Regions from separate parts of the Microbacterium sp. ARD32 genome, predicted to be linked through region 2. Evidence: predicted binding sites of a transcription regulator. Region 2 holds the regulator's gene; the other holds the start of a gene.
The links. The regulator LexA, encoded in region 2, represses DNA repair genes until DNA is damaged. The targets are predictions, from matches to a motif close to TCGAACANNTGTTCGA.
Positions count from the first base shown of each region.

Region 1 (7,543 bases), on a different contig from region 2:
CACCCAGTACGGATCGACGCGCTCGATCAACGCGAGCGCGGCGGCGGCCGTCGTCATGTACGAGTGGTGCCGCCGGTACGCCTGAGCGCTGCCGCGCGGGTCAATCGCGCTGGATGCCGAAGGTGTGCTTCATCAGCGCGTTGATGTCGCCGTCTATCCGGTCGAGGCGCTGATGAACGCCTCGTTCCACTGAAACGCAGTCTCGCGTAAACTGACGCTCAGTCTCACACGGATTGGAGTCCGCCATGGCATCCGACTACGTCCCCCCGGTCGACGATTACCGCTTCCTGTTCGGCGAGGCGTTCGGCCTCGACCTGGTCGCGCGCGGCACCGGCGGCGCGTTCAGCGCCGAGGACGCCACCGAGATCATCGCGGGCGCCGGCGAGTTCGCGGCATCCGTCCTGGCCCCTCTCGAGACCGTCGGCGACCAGGAGGGCGCGCGCCTGGAAGACGGTCAGGTGCACCTGCCCGCCGGGTTCGCCGAGGCGTATCGGGCGTTCGTCGAGGCGGGCTGGATCAGCGCCGAGGCGCCCGAGTCCGCGGGCGGCGACGGCCTGCCCGGCTCGATCCGCGCCGGTCTCGGCGAGCTCTGGAACGCGTCGAACGCGGCGTTCGCGCTGTGCTGGCTGCTGACGGCCGGTCAGATCCATGCGCTGGATGCCGCGGCATCCGACCAGCTGCGGGAGACCTACCTGACCAAGCTCGTCTCGGGCGAGTGGACCGGCACGATGAACCTCACCGAGCCCGACGCGGGAACGGACCTGGGTGCGATCCGCACCATGGCCACTCCGCGCGACGACGGGTCGTGGGGCGTCAGAGGACAGAAGATCTTCATCACCTGGGGCGATCACGACATCGCGCCGAACATCGTGCACCTGGTGCTCGCGCGCACGCCGGATGCGCCGGCCGGTGCGAAGGGGCTGTCGCTGTTCGTGGTGCCGAAGTTCCTGCCGGATGCCGCCGGGAACCCGGGGGAGCGCAACGCCGTCACGACGGTGGCGATCGAGCACAAGCTCGGCATCCACGGCAGCCCCACCTGCGTGCTCTCCTACGAGGACGCCACCGGGTATCTCGTCGGCGAGGTCGGCGGCGGCCTCGCGGGCATGTTCGTGATGATGAACTCCGCGCGGGCGGGCATGGGGTTTCAGGCCACCGGCATCTCCGACCGCGCCTACCAGCAGGCTCGTGCGTATGCGGACGGGCGCCTGCAGGGCGCGGTGCAGGGCCGTCCGGCGGGCGCGCCGATCGCCGAGCATCCGGACGTGCGCCGACTGCTGCTGTCGATGCAGAGCCGCCTGTTCGCGATGCGCGCGCTGGGCGTGTACCTGGGCGACCTGTTCGACCGGGCGCACGCCGACGGCACGCAGGCGCTGGCCGAGTTCTTCGTGCCGATCCTGAAGGGCTGGGCGACGGAGGATGCCGTGGCGCTGACCAGCGACGCGATCCAGGTGCACGGCGGGATGGGCTTCATCGAGGAGACCGGGGTCGCGCAGCACTACCGCGATGCACGCATCATGCCGATCTACGAGGGCACCACGGCGATCCAGTCGAACGATCTGATCGGCCGCAAGGTGCTCCGTGACGGCGGTGCGGTCGCGGAGCAGCTGTTCGGGCAGATCTCGTCGACGGTGTCCGAGCTGCGCGCGCTCGCGAACCCGGTCGCCGCGCGCACGGCCGACCGTCTGGAGCGTGCGGTGGCCTCGGCGCGGGCGGCGACGGCTTCCGTGCTCGAGTTCGGCCCGTCGCGCGACGCGTATGGCGTGAGCGTGCCGTACCTGATGCTGCTGGGCACGCTGGCCGGTGGCTGGATGCACGGGCTGGCGGTGGTCGCGGTGCTGCGCCACGCGACGCAGGATGAGTCGGATGCTGCGCGCCTGACTTCCGCGGACTTCTACGGCGCCCATCATCTGCCGCGCGTGCACATGCTGGCCGAGACGGTCGCCGCCGGCGAGGTGGGCTGACGCGCTGCCTCATCATTCACCCTGTCTCGTCATTCATCGAGACCCCCTCGTGTTGTCCAGACCCCCTGCTGTTGACGTGTGCAGCGGGGGTCTCGGCAATCAGAGGGGGTCTCGACGGTGCTTCCACGGCGGGAGGGCGCGGCGGGCGGGCGGTGCTGGGTCAGGCGGCGATCGTGGTCCACCGGTCGGTGCGCACGCGCCAGCCGAGGGTGGCGAGCCGCGCGAGCAGGTAGATCCCGAAGAACGCGATGGCCAGCCACAGCAGCCCGGCGGCCGCGTCGACGCCGGTGGCCGAGATGATCCACAGCGCGGGCAGGAACGGCACCAGGTTCAGCAGGCCGGCCACGGCCAGGTAGCGCGCGTCATTCGCGCCCATCAGCACGCCGTCGAGCACGAACACGACGCCGGCGACGGGCTGCGCGATCGCGAGGACGATGAGGGCGGGCTGCACGAGGGCGGCGACAGCGGCATCCCCGGTGAACAGGATCCCCAGCACGCCGGAGAGGCCGGCGATGGCGGCGCCGACGAGCACGCCGAACCACACTCCCCAGGCCGTGGTGCGCCGCAGCACCCGGTGCACCTGCGCCAGATCGCCGGTGCCGAGGCTCTTGCCGATCAGCGCCTGCGCGGCGATGGCCAGCGCGTCGAGCGCGAACGCGGCGGTGGAGAAGATGGTGAACGCGATCTGCCATCCGGCGAGTTCCCGCGTGCCGATGCCGGTGGCGATGCCCACGGTGGCGAGCAGGGCGATGCGCAGGCTGACGGTGCGCAGGAACAGCCAGCCGCCGGAGAGGGCGGAGCCGCGCAGCCCGGCGCTCTGCGCCTTCATGGAGGCGCCGTGGCGGATGGCCAGGCGTCGGATCACGAGCACGTAGGCGGCGACCATGCCCCATTGCGCGGTGACGGTGCCGAAGGCCGAGCCGGCGATGCCCCAGCCGAAGCCGTAGATGAAGATCCAGTTGAGCAGCGCGTTGGCGCCGAAGCCGAGTCCGGCGATCCACAGCGGGGTGATGGTGTCCTGCATGCCGCGCAGCAGACCGGTGGCGGCGTAGACGATGAGCATGGCCGGCAGACCCCACATCGAGATCGTCAGGTAGGTGCGCGCTTCGGCCGCGACGGCGTCGGCGGGCCCGAAGAGCGCGACCAGCGGTCCGGTCGACACGGCGCCGAGGATGGCGAGCACGGCGCCGAGGCCGAGGGCGAGCCACATGCCGTCGATGCCGACCGACACGGCGTCTCCCGGCTTGCCGGCGCCGAATCGGCGGGCGACGGCGGGCGTGGTGGAGTACGCGAGGAAGATCATCAGCCCGACGATCGTCTGCAGCACCGCGCTCGCGATGCCGAGGCCGGCGAGGGGCACGGTGCCGAGGTGGCCGACCATCGCCGCGTCGAGGATCAGGAACAGCGGCTCGGCGACGAGCGCGCCCAGCGCGGGCACCGCGAGGTGCAGGATCTCGCGGTTGAGCGTGGGGGGAGCGGATGCGGAGGATGCCACGACAAGAGCCTATGGCGTGGCCGCGACGCTTCGACGAGCTCAGCGACGCAGGGGTTTGGGCAGCGACGCAGGGGCGGTCAGGCCGCGATGTCGTAGCGGGCCCGGCCACCGAGCTGCGGGGTGCGAGCGGGGTCGACATGCGCAGGCGGGATGAACCACACCTTCGCTTTCACGTTGAATCCGGTCCCTCGTCGCCGCCGTGTGCCGGCGCCGGGCGGGTTGTCGATGCGGATCTCCCACCCGTTGTCGTGGATGCGGTGGTGACAGGACTCGCAGAGCAGGATCCCGTTGGCAAGGTCGGTCGCACCCTGATCGCGTTTCCACCACTCGATGTGATGGGCTTTGGTCATGTGGGGCGGGAGTCCGCATCTGGCGCATCCGCCGTCCCGCTCGACGAGGGACAGCTTCTGGGGGCGAGTGAACAGGCGCCGTTCGCGCCCCCAGTCGAGGATCTCGCCCTCGCCGTCGAGCACGCACGGGATCACGCCGCCCGCGGCGGCCATTCGCCGGATCGCAGCGATGCTGATGGGCTGGTCGATTCCGTCGATGGTTCCGTGGCCCGTGCCGGTCTGCAGGTCGTCGGCGTCGACCCGCACGATCACGGTGGCACCGGAGACCGGGACGTTGCTGCTCTCGCAGCCGAGCACGTGCTCGCAGAACAGGGCGATGGCGTCCGCGCGCATCATGGCGACCGTGCGCCGATCGGCGTCGAGCGCGTCCGGATCGTCGGGAGAGGATGACTGCTCAGCATCCCTGCGAGCCTGGAACTGAGCGCTGACGTACCCGTCGATGGCGGCGCGGATCGCCGCACCCTCTTCGACAGGCGTGATGAGGTTGACGTGCAGGTTGCCATCCCGTTCGAACATGCTCAGAGTTCGGCGTTCGCGGCGCTGCTGCTCGCGCTCTTCGAGCTTGTCCTCTTCGACGACGGCTTCGGCGTGCTTGATCATGCGACGCACCTCGTCGAGAGACAGCCCCACGGCCCGCTCGACCAGCACCTGCTCCAGTTCGGCCACGAGAGCATCTCCGTGCCCGATGCGGATGCGATCGAGGAACTCGACGATCATGGCCAGTGCGGCAGCGCTCAGGTTGCCCGCGTCGAGGGCGTACGCCACGGCGGGGTACTTGGCCGGCAGACGCTCGCCGACCAAGTTGGTGCGCGGGGCAGCCGCCTGACCGACCTTGACCAGCTGAGACGCCTCTCGCGTGAAGGCGCTGGTCGTCGTGGCGATCAGCGCGGCAGCGTTGCGATATCCGTTCTGCTTCGCCAGGGAGTCGGCGCCCAGCTCCGAGCGGGACTCGTGTGCGATACCGGCGGCGACCTCGGCCTGCAGGGCTTCCAGGGCATGCCGGGCCGTGGCGAGCGTCGCGTTCAGGCTCAGGAGGTCTGTCCGTTCGAATGCGTCGGGACCATCAGCATCCGCCCACACCGCATCGACGGCCGACACGGCCTCGTGCAGGTTGTCCAGGGCGGCTGACATGCCTCAACGATACGAGCGATCTCGACGCCTGTCAACCATTTATACGAAAATGAACCGCCACCAACCAACAAACTACCGAACAAAAATACGACTCATGCCATCCCACCCACGACACCGTACCCTGGAACCACCGGAGGTGATCCGATGTCCGATGCGATGAGCAGCGCCGCGCGGTACCGTGCGCGCCGCGATGCCGGCGAGACCGAGCCCGCCGAGACCCCTGCCGAGGCGCCGATGGTGCTGAACGCCCAGAACAAGGAGGAGTTCGTCGAGACGGCCATTCAGCTCGCGATCCGCCAGGGCGCGTTCGACGACCTGCCCGGCGCGGGCAAGCCGCTGCAGGGCCTGGGCACGCACGACGATCCGGACTGGTGGATCCGCCGCAAGATCGAGACCGAGAACCTGTCCGGCCTCGGCCCGCCCGCGCTGATGCTGCGGGTGGAGGATCGCGGCCTGAACGACGAGCTCGATCTGCTCGGCCGCGAGGAGGACGTGCGGCAGGTGGTCGAGGACTTCAATCGTCGCGTGATCGACGCGCGCCGGCAGCTGCTCGGCGGCCCGCCGGTGGTCACGAGCACCCGCGACGTCGACGCGGAGGTGGTCGCCTGGCGCGAGCGCCGCCGGGTCGCGCAGACACGGCAACCGGATGCTGCATCTTCGGAGCGCACAGAATCGGCATCCGCATCGCCGACAAGACGCACCCGCCCGCGCCGGTGGTTCCGACGCTGAATCCGGTTCGGCATCCGCATCACCCCTGACGCGCCGCACCGCACGCACTGCACGCACCGCCCGCAGCACCGCTGGGTAGGCTGACGCCGTGACTCCCGCCACGCCCTCTCCCGCGACCGAGCGGCCGTGGCTGCGGCTGGTGCGGCGGCTGCCGAAGCCGGTCACGGCCGTGCTCGCGACTGCGGCGGTCCTGGTGGGTGCGGTGCTGATCGTGCATCCGACCACGGCGCTCGACGTGCTCGCCCTGCTGATCGGCGCGGGGCTGGTGCTGGCCGGCCTGCTCGAGCTGATGCTCCCCGTCATCCTCCGCGCGGCGGTGCGGGTGCCGGTCGGCGCGCTGCTGATCATCACGGGCGGGGTCGTGCTGCTGCTGCCGGATCTCACCGTCCGCGGGCTCGCCGTCATCGCGGGCGTCGCCCTGATCGTCCGCGGCGCGATCAGCGTCGCCGTCAGCATCCGCCCCGTCGGCACCGCCGGCATCCACACCGCCCCGCGGCCGCTCGACCGCCGCATCGCCGAGGCGCTGCTGGGCGTGGCCGGTGTCGCCTTCGGCATCCTCGGCCTCGTCTGGCCCGACGTCACGCTGCTGGTGGTGGGTGCGGTGTTCGGCTCGGCGCTCGCGTTCGCGGGCGTCGCGGCGCTGTGGCGGATGCTGCGCGGCAGGCGCTCGCCCGAACACGACGCAGACCGCAAGACGCGTCGCGACACGATCGCGCGCCGGTGGATGCGCACGATCGGCGCGGTGTGCGTGGTCGCGCTCGCGGCCGGTGCCGTGATCGTCAGCGTGGCGCTGCGCGGCGGCGCGCCGGTGGTGGACGACTTCTACGTCGCACCGCGCAGCGTTCCCGGCGAAGCCGGCGAGCTGATCCGCGCCGAGCCGTTCACCCGCGGCGTGCCCGAGGATGCCCGGGCCTGGCGCATCCTGTACACGACCACCCACGGCGACGGCAGTGCGGCTGTCGCCAGCGGGCTGGTCGTGGTGCCGCGGGCGGGGGAACGGCATCCGGTGATCGCGTGGCATCACGGCACCACCGGATTCGACCGGCGCTGCGCGCCGTCGCTGGCGGCCGACCCCTTCGGCTCCGGCGCGCTGTTCGTGCTCGACGGGATCATCGAGCACGGGTGGGCGCTGGTCGCCACCGACTACATCGGGCTGGGCACGCAGGGGCCGCACCCGTATCTGGTCGGCGCCGACAGTGCGCGCGCCGAGCTGGATGCCGTGCGCGCCGCGCGCGGGCTCGAGAACGCGCGGCTGTCGCAGCAGACCGTCGCGTGGGGGCATTCGCAGGGCGGCGGCGCTGCGCTCTGGTCGGAGGCGATCGCGGACGACTACGCGCCCGACGTTCCGCTGGCGGGAGCCGTCGCGCTCGCGCCGGTCAGCGACGTGAACGACTTCGTCGACGGGCTGGGCCGGTCGCGCGGCGGCAGCATCTTCGCCTCGTTCGTCGTCTCGGCGTACAGCGAGATCTACCCGCGCCGATCCGGCGAGCGGCCCGCTGGCGAACCGGCTGACGCAGAACATCCCGCCCGCAGCGTCGGCCGAGGTGCCGGTGCTCGTCGGGCAGGGCACGGCCGACGAGCTGGTCGGCTCCGACATGCAGACCGTGTTCGCGCAGAAGCTGTGCGCCGAGGGCAGTGCGGTGGACTACCGGGCGTACCGGGGCGTGGATCATCTGGGTCTCGTCCAGCCGAACTCGCCCGCGATCGCCGACGCGTTCGCGTGGACCGAGGACAAGCTGGCGGGCACGGCGCCGCACAGCGGCTGCGCCGTGGGATCGAGCACCGGTCCATGACAGCGTGAGGGCCGGCGGGCAAGGTGGGCCGGACAGTCGTGATCCGAACGTGATGATCGCACACTTGCGAACATCCACAGCAGC
Region 1 is NZ_JAUZVD010000002.1:443,666-451,208, forward strand. Features, by position in the region: gene Q9R19_RS10335 (TrmH family RNA methyltransferase) at 1-85, shown strand, start outside; gene Q9R19_RS10340 (acyl-CoA dehydrogenase) at 246-1,961, shown strand; gene Q9R19_RS10345 (MATE family efflux transporter) at 2,122-3,456, opposite strand; gene Q9R19_RS10350 (DUF222 domain-containing protein) at 3,534-4,937, opposite strand; gene Q9R19_RS10355 (DUF1992 domain-containing protein) at 5,082-5,666, shown strand; gene Q9R19_RS10360 (lipase family protein) at 5,755-7,467, shown strand.
Region 1: the regulator LexA is predicted to act here: its motif matches at 4,969-4,984, upstream of Q9R19_RS10350 (DUF222 domain-containing protein).

Region 2 (7,543 bases):
GACTGATCCCGGCGGCGAACGCGCCACCGCGCACGAGGGCGCTGAGCACGGTCCAGCCGCCGGCCGACCCGCCCTTGATCGCGATCCGGCCGGGGTCGGCGAGTCCGGCATCGGCCAGGCCGCGCGCGGCGGCGATGACGTCGTCGACGTCGACGACGCCCCACTGCCCGTCCAGCCGCTTGCGGTAGGCCCGCCCGTAGCCGGTCGATCCGCCGTAGTTCACGTCGAGCACGCCGATGCCGCGGCTGGTCCAGTAGGCGTATGCCTCGGATGCCGCACCCGCCACGTGCGAGGTGGGGCCGCCGTGCACCATGACGATGTACGGCGGCAGCTCGCCGTCGGGCGCGATCGCCTCCGGGTGCGTCGGACGGTAGTCGAAAGCGTGCACAGGTCCGTGCGGACCGTCGAAGGTGACCGGGCGCGCCACCGGGACCCAGGCGGGGTCGACCGGCTCGCCGCCGCGGATCGCGACCACGTCACCGGAATCGACGTCCACGCACCACAGCCCGCGCGAGACCGCGGCGCCCGCACCCGAGATCAGCACGCGGGAGCCGGAGACGTCGTCGATGCTCGTCTCGGCCGTGACGGGGACGTCGAGGACGCGCTCGGTTCCGGATGCCGGGTCGATCAGCACCACGGCATCCGCGCCGTTCGTGCGCACTGCCGTGATCCGTCCGTCCTCCAGCACGCCGTACCAGCGGTTGCCGAGCACCCACAGCCCGCCACCGGTGTCGGCGTCCGCCAGGACGTACGGCTCCGCTACGGCGGGCGGCGTCGGCGCGGGCGGAGGGGTGTCCTCGGCGATCCGGGCCAGCCACAGGTTCCAGCGCCCCGTTCCGTCGTCGGCGTACAGCACCTCGTCGTCGGAGAGCCACTCGGGCTGCACGGCCGCACGGCAGGGGACAGGCGTCTGCGATCCGGATTCGAGATGCGTGATCGCGATCCGGGCGACATCCCACGGCATCCGCTGCTCGGTCCACTGCGCATAGGCCAAGCGCGTTCCATCCGGCGACAGGGACGGGTGGGCGTAGAAGCCCGAGCCGTACGACGACACCCACGCGGGCGAGTCGTCGTCTGCCGCCGACCCGTCCGTCGGGATCTCCACGATGCCGCGCCAGTGCTGCTCGCCGCGCAGATCCTCGCGCACCGCGAACAGACGCCCCTGCTGCAGGGTCAGACCGCCGTGATGCGGACCGGCCGCCGTCAGCGGTTCGGGGACGCCACCGCGGGGCATCCGGTGCACGCGCTGGTCGGCGGCGTTCACGAAGTACAGCGTGCCCTCGGCATCCGCGGTCCACGCGCCGCCGCCGTACTCGTGCACGCGGGAGCGCGCGTTCCACGGCTGCGGCAGGATCTCGGCGTCCGTCGAGCTGCGCACCGTGACCCGGCCGCCCTGGGACGGAACCGATTCGCCCCACCAGATCTCGTCGCCGACGAAGCGGGCCCCGTCGATCCGCGGAGCCGCTGCGGAGACGTCCGCGGCGGAGAAGGGCGACGGCCAGGAACCGTAGGGCGCAGTCATGGATCGAGCCTATCCAGCCGGTGCGCGGAGCCGGTCGCTGACACACGGCGTCACACAGTGTGCAGCCGGGCGCGCGCCCGTTCTACCGTGCTGAGACGGGCTCGGACCGACCGGCCCCACGATCAGCGAGGAGGACGTCGATGACCCGCGTGCCGTTCTCCTTCGAGCTGTACCCGCCGCGCTCACCCGCCAGCGCGCAGGCGCTGCAGGACACGATCGATCGGCTCGCCGCCGCGGGACCCGACTTCCTGTCCGTCACGTACGGCGCCGGCGGATCCACCGGCGGCCGCTCCCTCGAGGTGCTGCGGTACATCCGCGCGCACACCGACGTCGAGCCGCTCGCGCACCTCACCTGCGTCGGCAACACCTACGCGGGCGCTGCGCGACTGATCCGGGAGTTCCTGGATGCCGGCATCCTCAGCTTCCTCGCGCTGCGCGGCGATCCGCCCGCCGGTCGCGCCGAGGGCGAGCCGTTCCTCGGCGACTTGGAGAGCTCAGCCCAGCTGGTGCAGCTGATCGACCGCGTGCAGGCCGAGCGCGCCCCGTACGAGGAGTCCCAGGTCCCCGGCAACCCCGGCGCCGTGCGCGTCGCGCCGCGCCGGAAGGTGAGCATCGCCGTGGCGGCGTTCCCGAACGGGCATCCGCGCTCCGCCTACAGCAGCCAGCACGTCGACGCGCTGCTCGCCAAGCAGGCGGCGGGAGCCACCCTCGCGATCACGCAGCTGTTCTTCCACGCCGACCATTACCTCGCCTTCGTCGAGCGCGCCCGCAGCGCCGGCGTGACCATCCCGATCCTCCCCGGGATCATGCCGATCACCTCGCCCGCCCGGCTGGCGCGCGTGCTCGAGCTCACCGGCGAGGAGCTGCCCGGAGAGCTGTCCATCGCGCTCGAGGTGGAGCCCACCGCCGAGGGCCGGCGGCGCGTCGGCGTCGAATGGGCGGCCGACCTCGCTCGCGAGGTGGTCGCCGGGGGCGCGCCCGGCGTGCACCTGTACGCCTTCAACCAGCACGAGACCGTGCTCGACGTCCTCGTCCGGGCCGGCGTCCTGGCCGACCGATGTCTGCATCAAGCCACGAAGTGAAGTAAAGGAAACACCATGACCGCTTTCCCCGCCGGGACGATCCTCGGCTACCCCAGGATCGGACGTCGCCGCGAGCTGAAGAGGGCCGTCGAGGCGTTCTGGGCCGGACGCATCGACGAGCAGCAGCTCGAGAACGCGGCCGCAGAGCTGCGCGCCGCCAACCGCGAGCGCCTGGCGGAGCTGGGGCTGGGACGCGATGACTCCTCGATCCCGGAGGCGTCGTCGTACTACGACCAGGTTCTGGATGCCGCCGTCGCGGTCGGCGCGATCCCGGCGCGCTTCGACGACCTGCGCGACGCCGACGGCGCCATCGGCCTGCCGGCGTACTTCACCGTCGCCCGCGGCGAAGGGGACCGCGCACCCCTGGAGATGACCAAGTGGTTCGACTCGAACTACCACTACCTGGTGCCCGAGATCGGCCCGGAGACGACGTTCTCGCTCTCCAGCGACCGGCTGGTGCGCGAGGTCGCCGAGGCCGCGGCGGCCGGGTTCCGCACGCGTCCGGTGATCGTCGGCCCTGTCACGCTGCTGGCGCTCGCCAAGGCGTCGGATGCGGCGCCCGAGGGCTTCGATCCCCTCTCCCGCCTGGACGACGTGGTCGCCGTGTACGCCGAGCTGCTGACGAAGCTGAAGGACGCCGGGGCCGAGTGGGTGCAGCTGGACGAGCCCGCGCTGGTCAGCGAGTCGCTGCCGGCGGACAGCGCTCAGCTGGCGGATGCCGCGCAGCGCGCTCTCGCAGTGCTGGGCGCCGCGGCCGAGCGGCCGGCCGTCCTCGTCGCCGCGCCCTACGCGTCGCTGGGCGGCACTCTCGACGTGCTCGCGGCCGCGCCCATCGAGGCGATCGGCATCGACCTGGTGCGCGGAGAGGTCCCGGCATCCCTGCCCGAACTCGGCGGGAAGGTGCTGGTCGGCGGAGTGATCGACGGTCACAACATCTGGCGCGGCGACCTGGCCGCCGCCTTCGACAAGCTCGAGCGGCTGCGCGCGCTGGGCGCCGAGCACGTCTCGGCCTCCACCTCCACATCGCTCCTGCACGTGCCGCACGACGTGCAGGACGAGTCCCGGCTCGACGCGCGCCTGGTGTCGTGGCTGGCCTTCGCCGATCAGAAGGTGGAGCAGGTCGTGACGCTCGCCCGAGGTCTGGCGGAGGGGCGCGCGGCGATCGCGGCGGAGCTGGATGCCGCGACCGCGGCGCTCGCAGACCGTCATGACGCCCCTGGTGTGCGGGACGGGGCGGTGCGGGACCGGGTGCTGGACACGACCGACTTCTCGCGCGTTCCGTACGCCGACCGCGAGGCCGCGCAGCTCGCGCTGGATCTTCCGGCGCTGCCGCTGACCACGATCGGATCGTTCCCGCAGACCGCCGACATCCGCCGCGCCCGTGCGCAGTTCAGCCGCGGCGAGGTGCCGCAGGACGACTACGAGGCCTTCCTGCGCGCCGAGATCGACCGCGTCGTCGCGCTGCAGGAGGATCTGGGGCTCGACGTGCTGGTGCACGGCGAGGCCGAGCGGAACGACATGGTGCAGTACTTCGCCGAGCACCTGGACGGATTCGCCGTCACCGAGAACGGCTGGGTGCAGTCGTACGGCTCGCGCGCCACGCGTCCCTCGATCCTGTGGGGCGACGTGTCGCGCCCCGCGCCGATCACGGTCTCCTGGGCCGCGTACGCGCAGTCGCTCAGCGCCAAGCACGTCAAGGGCATGCTCACCGGTCCCGTCACGATCCTGGCCTGGTCGTTCGTCCGCGACGACCAACCCCTGGGCGAGACGGCCGATCAGGTCGCGCTCGCGCTGCGCGATGAGATCGCCGATCTCGAGGCGGCGGGCATCGCCATCATCCAGGTCGACGAGCCGGCGCTGCGCGAGCTGCTGCCGCTGAAGCGGGCGGACCAGGCGGCGTACCTGGACTGGTCGGTCAACTCGTTCCGCCTGGCCACGGGCGGGGCGGCGGCGGCCACCCAGATCCACACCCACCTCTGCTACTCGGAGTTCGGCGTCGTGATCGATGCGATCCGGGCGCTGGACGCCGACGTCACCTCCATCGAAGCGGCCCGCAGCCGCATGGAGGTCGTCGCCGACATCGCCGCGCAGGGCTTCGACCACGGCATCGGACCCGGCGTCTACGACATCCACTCGCCGCGCGTGCCGAGCGTGGCAGAGGTCGAGGCGCTGCTGCGGCGCGCGGTGGACGAACTGCCGCTGCGGCAGCTGTGGGTCAACCCGGACTGCGGACTGAAGACCCGCGGCTACGACGAGACGGTCGCGTCGCTGCGCAACATCGTGGAGGCGACGCGCCGCGTGCGCGAGGACGTGAACGTCCCCGCCTGAGCTCTCTCGCCGAGACCCCTCCGCACCGTCGAAACCCCTCCTGAATCACGCGATTCAGGAGGGGTTTCGGCAATCAGGAGGGGTTTCGGCGGATCAGACGGCGCGCAGCACCGCCACGACCTTGCCGAGCACCACGGCCTCGTCGCCGAGGATCGGCTCGAAGGCGGAGTTGCGGGGGAGCAGCCAGGTGTGGCCGTCGCGGCGGCGGAAGGTCTTCACGGTGGCCTCCCCGTCGATCATCGCGGCGACGATCTCGCCGTTCTCGGCGTTGTTCTGCGTGCGCACGACCACCCAGTCGCCGTCGCAGATCGCGGCATCGATCATCGACTCGCCGCTGACCTTCAGCATGAACAGATCGCCCTTGCCGACCAGCTGGCGGGGGAGCGGGAATATCTCCTCCACCTGCTGATCGGCGGTGATCGGCACGCCCGCCGCGATCTGTCCGACCAGCGGCACCAGCGCCGCATCGCCGACGGCCGGCGCGGCATCGGCCGGGTTCTCGGCGCTCGTGCCGGGCAGGTCGATCAGCACCTCCATCGCGCGGGTCTTCCCCGGGTCGCGGCGCAGGTAGCCGCTCAGCTCGAGCTGGCCCAGCTGGTGGGTCACGCTGGAGAGCGACTTGAGTCCGACGGCATCGCCGATCTCGCGCATGCTCGGCGGATAGCCGTGCCGGGCGATCGAGGTCTGGATCACCTCGAGGATGGCCAGCTGCTTCGCGCTCAGGCTCTTGCGCCGACGCGTGCGCGGCGCCTCGGCTGCGGGGGCGGGGGTCTCGCTCATCGGTGCTCCTTCGTGCGTGCGGGTCGTGCGGAATCCGCGTCAGTGCGGTCGTCCGCTTCGAATGTCGGTGGCCAGTGGTGTGCTGTCCATATCGAAACCGTATCCGAGAAACGGCCGAGATCGGAAGATCCGTTCGAGCGTGTCGGGCGGATTCCCGATCGGATTTCGAAGAACGCTTGACAGATGTTCGATATCGAAGATACATTCGGAACACAGCTTCGCATCCGGCATCCCCGGCCGGATGCCGGATGCGAAAGCTGGAACGCTTCCGCCGCGAGGCGGGCAGAGACAGAGGAGCCGCACATGAGCACGATCAGCATCCAGAGCCCCGCGATCCTTCGCGCCTCCGGCGGCGCGTCGTCCCGTGTGACGCACCGCACCAGGCTGCGCCTGACGGCGAGAGGGCGTCGTGTGCTCGCGGGATTCGCTGCGGCTCCGCTGATCGCCGGCATCGCGTTCTCGGTCCTGGCCGGCGGCTCGGCACTCGCCTCCGGTGAGGAGAGCGCCCCAGTCGCGTTCGAGAGCGTCACGGTGCTGCCGGGTGACACGCTGTGGTCGATCGCGGCAGAGGTGGCTCCCGGGATCGACCCCCGCGAGGTGATCGACGACATCATGCGGCTGAACAACCTCGGCACGGGCGCGATCCAGGCCGGCGCCGAGATCGCCATCCCCGCGCAGTACGAGCACTGACGCTTCGACAGGCACAGCGGCCCACGGGGGATGCGTCACTTCGGAGTGAGTCCGCCGTTGCGCGCTCTACCATGGGAAGAGTGACCTCTCTCGACGAGCTGCCCCTCCGCGACGATCTTCGCGGACTCACGCCGTACGGTGCTCCTCAGGTGCCGCTGCCGGTGGCGTTGAACGTCAACGAGAACACGCATGCCGTTCCCGAAGCGGTCGTCGCAGACATCCTCGACGACGTGGCCATCGCCCTGAGCGACGTCAACCGCTACCCCGACCGCGAGTTCACCGAGCTGAGGGAGGCGTTCGCGACCTACCTGGGTCACAACCTCCGCGCGGAGCAGATCTGGGCCGGCAACGGCTCGAACGAGGTGCTGCAGCACATCCTGCAGGCGTTCGCAGGCCCCGGGCGCTCGGTGTTCGGCTTCGCGCCGACGTATTCGATGTATCCGCTGATCGCTCAGGGCACCGGTGCCGCGTGGATCGCCGGCACCCGCGAGGATGACTACACGATCACACCCGAGGACGCGGCGGCGCAGGTGGCTGCCGCGGACCCGGACGTCGTGCTGCTGTGCACGCCCAACAACCCCACCGGCACGCCGCTCGGCCTGGACGTGATCGAGGCCGTCTACGACGCCGCCCGCGGTGTCGTGGTGGTCGATGAGGCGTATCAGGAGTTCGCGCCGAGAGAGGCGGCCTCCGCGCTCAGCCTGCTGCCCGGTCGCGCGCGGCTGGCCGTCTCCCGCACCATGAGCAAGGCGTTCGCCTTCGCCGGCGGTCGGGTCGGGTATCTCGCCGCCGACCCCACGTTCATCGACGCGCTGCGCCTGGTGCGCCTGCCGTACCACCTGAGCGCCCTCACGCAGGCGGCGGCCACGGCCGCGCTGCGGAACTCGTCCACGATGCTGGCCATGGTCGACGAGATCGTCGAGCAGCGCGATCGCATCTCGGCGACCCTGCAGGCGCTCGGGTACGCGCCGCACCCGTCGTGGTCCAACTTCGTGCTGTTCGGCGGCGTCGATGATCCGCAGGAGCTCTGGAGGGCGCTCTACGACCGCGGCGTGCTCATCCGCGACGTCGGCATCCCCGGGCACCTGCGCGTCACCGCCGGCACCGAAGCCGAGACCACCGCCTTCCTGGAAGCACTCGC
Region 2 is NZ_JAUZVD010000004.1:34,516-42,058, reverse strand. Features, by position in the region: gene Q9R19_RS13350 (prolyl oligopeptidase family serine peptidase) at 1-1,522, opposite strand, end outside; gene Q9R19_RS13345 (methylenetetrahydrofolate reductase) at 1,663-2,604, shown strand; gene metE (5-methyltetrahydropteroyltriglutamate--homocysteine S-methyltransferase) at 2,620-4,932, shown strand; gene lexA (transcriptional repressor LexA) at 5,026-5,712, opposite strand; gene Q9R19_RS13330 (LysM peptidoglycan-binding domain-containing protein) at 6,016-6,402, shown strand; gene Q9R19_RS13325 (histidinol-phosphate transaminase) at 6,474-7,543, shown strand, end outside.